One region of the Rhodococcus sp. P4_C10 genome, then DNA from elsewhere that is predicted to be linked to it. Evidence: riboswitches for the same ligand, from Rfam matches in the RefSeq annotation. Region 1 holds a riboswitch; the other holds the start of a gene.

Region 1 (3,400 bases):
GCCGCCGGTGCCCATGATCAGGCGCGAGCCGAAACTGCGGTCGCCGATGGTGAGGGTGCCGGTCCCAGCCGCCGTCGACTCAGCCACCCTGGACCGCCGTGAGGATCTCGATCTCCCAGCCCTTGCCGACCGGGGTGTCCCAGGAGGTGCGCGGCAGCACCGCGCCGTCCACCGCGACGGCGATGCCCTTGGCGGGCAGACCGAGGTGGTCGAGCAGCTGCGCCACCGTCAACGGCTCGGACAGCTGGTGGTCTTCGCCGTTGACGGTGATACCGATGTTCACCGGTGTGTTCGTCATCAATTCCTCATTCGTCGATCGGTGGAAGGAGCCGGTCAGTGGGCGGTGCGGTCAGTGAGCGGGGCCGGTCGGACCGAAGCGGTCCGGCGCGCAGTTCTTGGCCTCGGGCAGCGGCGCGCCGGACAGCTCGGCGACCACCGCGTCCGCGGTCACCGGGGTGAGCAGGATGCCGTTGCGGCCGTGCCCGGCCGCGAGCACCACCCTGTCCGACACCCGGCCGATGATCGGCAGGTTGTCCGGACTCATCGGTCGCAGGCCCGCCGCGGTCTCGTAGAGCTCGTACTCGCCGATGCTCGGCATCAGGATCTGGGCGTCCGCGATCAGGTCCCGCACCCCGCCGACGGTGACCTGGGTGTCGATTCCCGACTCGTGCTGGGTCGCGCCGACCACGATGCCGTCGCCGCGCGGCACCAGGTACACGGGCCGGCCGTGCACGCTGCCACGGATGGTCTGGGTGGGCGCGGGGGCCACCCCGGGGCGATGGTGCAGCCGCAGGATCTCGCCCTTGACCGGGCGCACCGGCAGACCCGGCCACAGCGCGGCGGCCCCGGTGCCGGCCGCCACCACCACCTGGTCGGCGGGCAGCGACTCCGGGTCACCCACCGACTCGGCCACGAACGCGACCCCGGCGGCCTCGCACGCCAGCCGCAGCGCGCGCACCAGCGCCCGGTTGTCCACCGCGGACTCCGTCGAGGCCAGCAGCGCCAGCCGGATGTTGGGGGCCAACGACGGCTCGGCCGCCCTGATCTGCGCCCGGGACAGCAGCTCGAGCCGGTAACCCTGGGTCTCGATCCACTCGGCGACGGTGCGCAGGTCCGCGGCGTCGGCCGCGTCCAGCGCGACCGTCAGGGAGCTGTGCGAGGTGAACAACGGCTCGTCGACGAGGGCACCGAGCTCACCGCCGAAGTCCGGCCACCGCTGCAGCGACGCCGCGCCCACCTGCAGCAGCGCGTCCTCGCCGGGCCACCCCTCGGACAGCGGGGCCAGCATGCCGCCGGCCACCCACGACGCCCCCGAGCCGACCGCGGGGTCGTGGACCGTGACCTTCCAGCCCGCCTGTGCGGACCGCCAGGCGACCGCGAGTCCGATCGCGCCGCCGCCGATCACCGCGAGAGTTCTGCTCACCACTCCACCTCACTCCCTGCGCCGGCATGATCCGGGTCAGGTATGACGGTCAAGGCTCGCGAGCCCCCTCTCAGCCCCGCGTTCGCCGGGACTCCCGTGTCACTTAGTTCGCCATCAGACTACCGTTGAGCACGTGTCCCCCTCGCATTCCGGTAACCATCTGACCCCCCGCGAACGCCTGGCCAGCGCCCGGCTGTACCTGTGCACGGATGCCCGCCGAGAGCGCGGTGACCTGGCACACTTCGCCGAGGCGGCCCTGTCCGGCGGCGTCGACATCATCCAGCTGCGGGACAAGGGCTCGGCCGGCGAACAGAAGTTCGGCCCGATGGAGACCCGCGAGGAATTGGGCGCGCTGGCCGAGCTGGCCGCCGCCGCCCGTAGGCACGGCGCCCTGCTCGCGGTGAACGACCGCGCCGACCTGGCGTTGGCCGCGGGGGCGGACGTCCTGCACCTCGGCCAGGGCGACCTGCCCGTGCACTACGCCCGGCAGATCCTCGGCCAGCGGGTGGTGATCGGGCGCTCCACCGGCAACCGGGCGCAGGCCCAGCTCGCCGCGATCGAGGACGGCGTCGACTACTTCTGCACCGGGCCGGTGTGGGCCACCCCGACCAAGCCGGGACGCGCCGCGTCGGGCCTGGACCTGGTGCGCAGCACCGCCGAGTCGCACCCCGCCCGGCCCTGGTTCGCCATCGGCGGGGTCGACGAGGAGCGGCTCCCCGAGGTGCTCGACGCCGGCGCCGACCGCATCGTGGTGGTCCGCGCGATCACCGAGGCCGCGGACCCGCAGGCGGCCGCCCGGTCGCTGTCCGACGCGCTGGCCCGCAACGCCGGCTGACCCTTCCCCCACTGGTCCCCAATGTCACATCGGGTGTCCGACGGGGAACCAATGTGACATTGGGGACCAACGCGGTGCGGTCAGTCCAGCCAGCCGAGCACGGTCGAGGGCGAGAGCCGGACCACCGTCTCGGGCAGCCGGTCGCGCAACCCGCGGTCGGCGGTGACCACCGCGGTCAACTGCTGTTCGTCCCCGGCCAGCAGGCTCCGAACCCGCTCGACGGCCTGGTCGGCGAAGGGATCGGCCCCGGCCAGCGACGCCAGGGTGTCGTCGCCGCTGCCCGTCGCGACGTGCACCGGAACCCGGTCGCCGACCTCCGCCACCACCCGCGCCTGGCCCTCGAGGACCGCCTCGATCCGCGGCAACCAGCCGAAGCCGCCGTCGGGCAGTTCGAAGGTCCGTGGCAGCGTCCGCGCCAGCTCGGCGAGCAGTTCGCCGGTGGCCCCGACGCGGTCGCGCCACCAGCCGTTCGGGCGCGAGCCCAGCACGTTGGCCGTGTCGAGCAGCAGCCTCACCGGCACCGCCCGCAACGACGGCCAGCTGGCCTCGAAGCCCGGGTGCAGCGGCAGGTCCGCGACGTCCTCCTCGGGCACCCACCGCAGTTCGGTGCTCTCGCCGTTCGGCACCGTCGGCAGCGTGGTCTCCGCGTCGGCGATCACGGTCGTGTACGTCCAGCCGCTGCCCGCCTGCGCGGTGACCCGCTCCGCGCGCACCCGCAGCGCACTTCCGGCGATCCCGGCTTCCTCCTCGGCCTCGCGGACCGCGGCCCGGGTGGTGCTCTCGTGGCTGTCGCGGGCACCACCGGGCAGCGCCCAGGTGCCACCCTGGTGACTCCACTGCGCACGGTGCTGCAGCAACACCGCGGACCCGCCGCTCGGAGCGGGCGCGCGCAACAGCAGCCCCGCCGCACCGAACCGGCCCCACTGGCGGCTGCCGTCGTCGCTCTTCGCCCAGCCGTCTCCGTCACCACGCATCGACTTCGTTCACCCGCTCCACATCAGACCGCGTCGTCAGACCGCCGTCACACCTCGTGCCCCGTCCGAAACTCGTTGGCCACAAAACATAGGCGAGTCACCGACCGCTCAGCGCGTTTACTGCTTATATGCTGCCCTGTATCAGGCACTCGGGCCAGATAGAAGGGG
Region 2 (3,400 bases), on a different contig from region 1:
CGGCAGCCCCGTCACCGCGCGTGCCTTCAGCGTGCTGGCCCGGGAACTGGCCCGCCAGGGCGCGAACATCGACTCGATCCGCGGCATCGCGGACTACCCGGTCACCGGACTGGAACTGATGGTCAGCGCGGCCGACGCCGCCGCCGAGACGGACGCCGCCCTGCGCACCGGGCTGGCGGAGATCGCCGCCTCGCAGACCGTGGACATCGCGGTCGAGCGGGCCGGACTGGCCCGTCGCGCCAAGCGGCTCATCGTCTTCGACGTGGACTCGACGCTGGTGCAGGGCGAGGTCATCGAGATGCTGGCCGCCCGCGCCGGCAAGGAGGACGAGGTCCGGGCCGTCACCGAGGCCGCCATGCGCGGCGAGATCGACTTCTCGGAGTCGCTGCACCAGCGGGTCGCGGTGCTCGCCGGCCTGGACGAGTCCGTGATCGAGGAGGTCGGGCAGGCGCTCGAGCTGACGCCGGGCGCGCGCACCACCATCCGCACCCTGCGCCGCCTCGGGTTCCACTGCGGCGTCGTCTCCGGCGGCTTCCGCCAGGTCATCGAGGGTCTCGCGCACGACCTGGAGCTGGACTTCGTCGAGGCCAACACCCTCGAGGTCGTCGACGGCAAGCTCACCGGCCGCGTCATCGGCGCGGTCGTGGACCGCGCGGCCAAGGCCGTGGCACTGCGCAATTTCGCGGCGCAGGCCGGGGTCCCGATGGAGCAGACCGTCGCGGTGGGCGACGGCGCCAACGACATCGACATGCTCAACGCGGCCGGGCTGGGCGTCGCCTTCAACGCGAAGCCGGCCCTGCGCGAGGTCGCGGACACCGCGCTCTCGCATCCCTTCCTGGACGCGGTGCTGTTCATCCTCGGCGTCACCCGTGACGAGGTCGAGGCGGCCGACGCCGTGGACGGTCTGGTGCGCCGGGTTCCGCTGTGACGCAGCCGGGGCCTCTCGGGGTGCTCGACGAGGGTTTTGCGGCCCGGCACGCGGTGCTGGCAGCCGGGTACGGGCATCGGCCGGACCCGGCGGACCCGGCCCTGGTGCTGGCGATGCCGCTGGTGCTGCACCTTCCGAAGACGGACCCGCCGCCGCGTAGCGCGGTGCTCGCGGCGGCCGCCGCGGCGACCGCCGCGCTGTGCCTGGACCCGCGGGTCGGCACCGGCGAGGACGGCGAACCGGGGCCGTGGCAGCGGGACTACCTGGCCTGGACCGGCGCCCGGATCCGCAAGGTGGCCCGGCGGGCCCGGGGCGCCCAGTGGCTGGCCGCCCAGGACGTCGACGGCGTCACCGTCGAGCTCGACGGCGCCCAGGCCCGGGCCTTCGTGCCGGGTCCCGTGGGTGAACTCGACCCGCGGATCCGGAAGCTGCAGATCGGCGGGACCGACCTCGAGCACGACGCGCCGGGGGATCCGGAGCCCGACCTGCCGGTGCTGTGGCTCAACCGTTCCCTCGACATGACGGTCGGCAAGACCGCCGCGCAGGTGGGGCACGCGGCGATGCTGCTGGCCGGTGCGATGACCCTCGCGCAGGCGGCGCAGTGGGCAGGAAGCGGGTTCCGGTGCTCGGTGCGCGACGCCGACCCGGACCGCTGGGCCGCGCTGACCGCCCGGGTGGCCGCGGGGCAGGCGATCGCCGTCCGCGACGCCGGGTTCACCGAGGTGGCGCCAGGTTCGATGACGGTGATCGCGCACCCCTGATGGCGGACTCGCGATGAGCGGCTTGGACTGCCGGGCCGGTTCGGCCTAAGGTTGGCCCGTCCAAGCACGGGAGCCCAGGCATCGATGGGCTGAGAGGGAGCACGGCTGCTCCGACCGTCACACCTGATCCGGGTCATTCCGGCGTAGGGAGCAGCGCGATGTCCACGGTACATCCACGTCCTGACGAGGCGGCCGCACAGCCGTCCGGCCCCACTTCGTCCCCGGCCGGCGTCGAGCCGTCCTTCACCCTCGACGAGGCGCCCGCGCGGACCCTCGGCCTCGCCGCGCAGATCGGGCTGTGGGGCAACCTCGGGATCTCGCTACTCCTCCCGGTGGCCGCGACCTTCGCCGTGCTGCAGGGACAGTCGTTGCTCGCCACCCTGCTCGCGGTGCTGCTCGGCGCGGTGATCGGCTCGACCCTGCTCGGGCTGTGCGCGGCGGCCGGTGCGACCGTCGGCTCGCCCGCGATGGTGATGATGCGGGGCCTGCTCGGCAACCGGCTGTCCGCGCTGCCGACGGTGTTCAACCTGGTGCAGTGCGTCGGCTGGGCCACCTTCGAGGTGTTCGTCATCGCCGAGGCCGCCGCCCGCCTCACCGGCTGGCAGCGTTGGCCGTTCGTCCTGCTCGGCGGCGCCCTGGCCACCGTGATGGCGCTGCGACCGCTGAAGGTGGTCGGCATCCTCGCCCGGTACGCGGTGTGGGCGGCGCTGGCGTCGACGGTGTACCTGCTGGTGAACGTGCTGATGAAGGATCTGCCCTCGCTCACCGACGGGAGTTTCGCCGGGTTCTGGACCAGCGTGGACCTGGTGATCGCGATGCCGATCTCCTGGGTGCCGTTGGCCGCCGACTACGCGCGGCACTCCAAGTCCCCGCGGGCGGCGTTCCTCGGCGCGACCGTCGGCTACGGCGGCGCGACCGTCGCCTTCTTCAGCCTCGGTGTGCTGGCGTTCGTCGCGTTCGGGCTCGAGCCCGGCTTCGACATCATCGGCAGCCTGCTGGTGCTCCCCCTGGCCGGGGTGGCGCTGCTGATCCTGCTGATCGACGAGGTGGACGAGGCCTTCGCGAACATCTACTCGACGGCGATGAGCGCGCAGAACCTGCGGCCCAGCCTGGACCGGCGCTACCTGGTGGTCGGCGTCGGCACGGTCGCGACGCTGCTGGCGCTGACCGTCGACGCCTACAGCTACGAGCCGTTCCTGTTCCTGATCGGCGCGGTGTTCGTCCCGCTGACCGGCACCTTCCTGGTGGCCTTCTACCTGCTGCGCCGTGGCAGCTGGGACGTCTCGGCGTCCTCGCCCGCGCGCTGGGAGATGTTGCTGCCGTGGGCGGTCGGGTTCGTGGTGTACCAGCTCGTGACGCCCACCTACTTCACCGGTTTCGGTGCCGGGTGGACCCAGTGGTGGACGGACCTGCAGTCCGCACTGGGGATCCCGGCCACCGGCTGGTCCGCCTCGCTGATCTCGTTGGTCGTCGCGGCGGTGGGCACCGCCCTGATCGGGCTCATCCGTCGACGAAAGGTGGTGCCGGCGTGAGCCTCTCGGCACGTTTGCAAGAAAAGGGCCGGCCGCTGCTGGCCGCGCAGCTCGAGCACCCGACGGTGGCCGGCATCGGTGCGGGAGACCTCGATCCGGCGGTCTTCCGTGGCTGGCTCGAACAGGACTACCTGTACCTGCTGGACTACACCCGGGTGTTCGCGCGGCTGGCCTGGCAG

What was found. Region 1 has a riboswitch for thiamine pyrophosphate ahead of thiO (glycine oxidase ThiO). Riboswitches for the same ligand answer to the same signal wherever they lie in the genome.
Region 2: linked by a shared signal. The riboswitch ahead of AC1DWC_RS24665 (purine-cytosine permease family protein) and the one ahead of thiO (glycine oxidase ThiO) in region 1 are both predicted to bind thiamine pyrophosphate.

Annotation. Positions count from the first base shown of each region.
Region 1 covers NZ_JBFUHZ010000003.1:95,079-98,478, reverse strand. Annotated here, with positions in the region: gene thiG (thiazole synthase) at 1-87, opposite strand, end outside; gene thiS (sulfur carrier protein ThiS) at 80-298, opposite strand; gene thiO (glycine oxidase ThiO) at 350-1,423, opposite strand; TPP riboswitch at 1,420-1,531, opposite strand; gene thiE (thiamine phosphate synthase) at 1,557-2,258, shown strand; gene AC1DWC_RS02805 (NUDIX hydrolase) at 2,339-3,232, opposite strand.
Region 2 covers NZ_JBFUHZ010000058.1:31,587-34,986, reverse strand. Annotated here, with positions in the region: gene serB (phosphoserine phosphatase SerB) at 1-928, shown strand, start outside; gene AC1DWC_RS24670 (aminoacyl-tRNA hydrolase) at 925-1,689, shown strand; TPP riboswitch at 1,746-1,856, shown strand; gene AC1DWC_RS24665 (purine-cytosine permease family protein) at 1,848-3,221, shown strand; gene AC1DWC_RS24660 (TenA family protein) at 3,218-3,400, shown strand, end outside.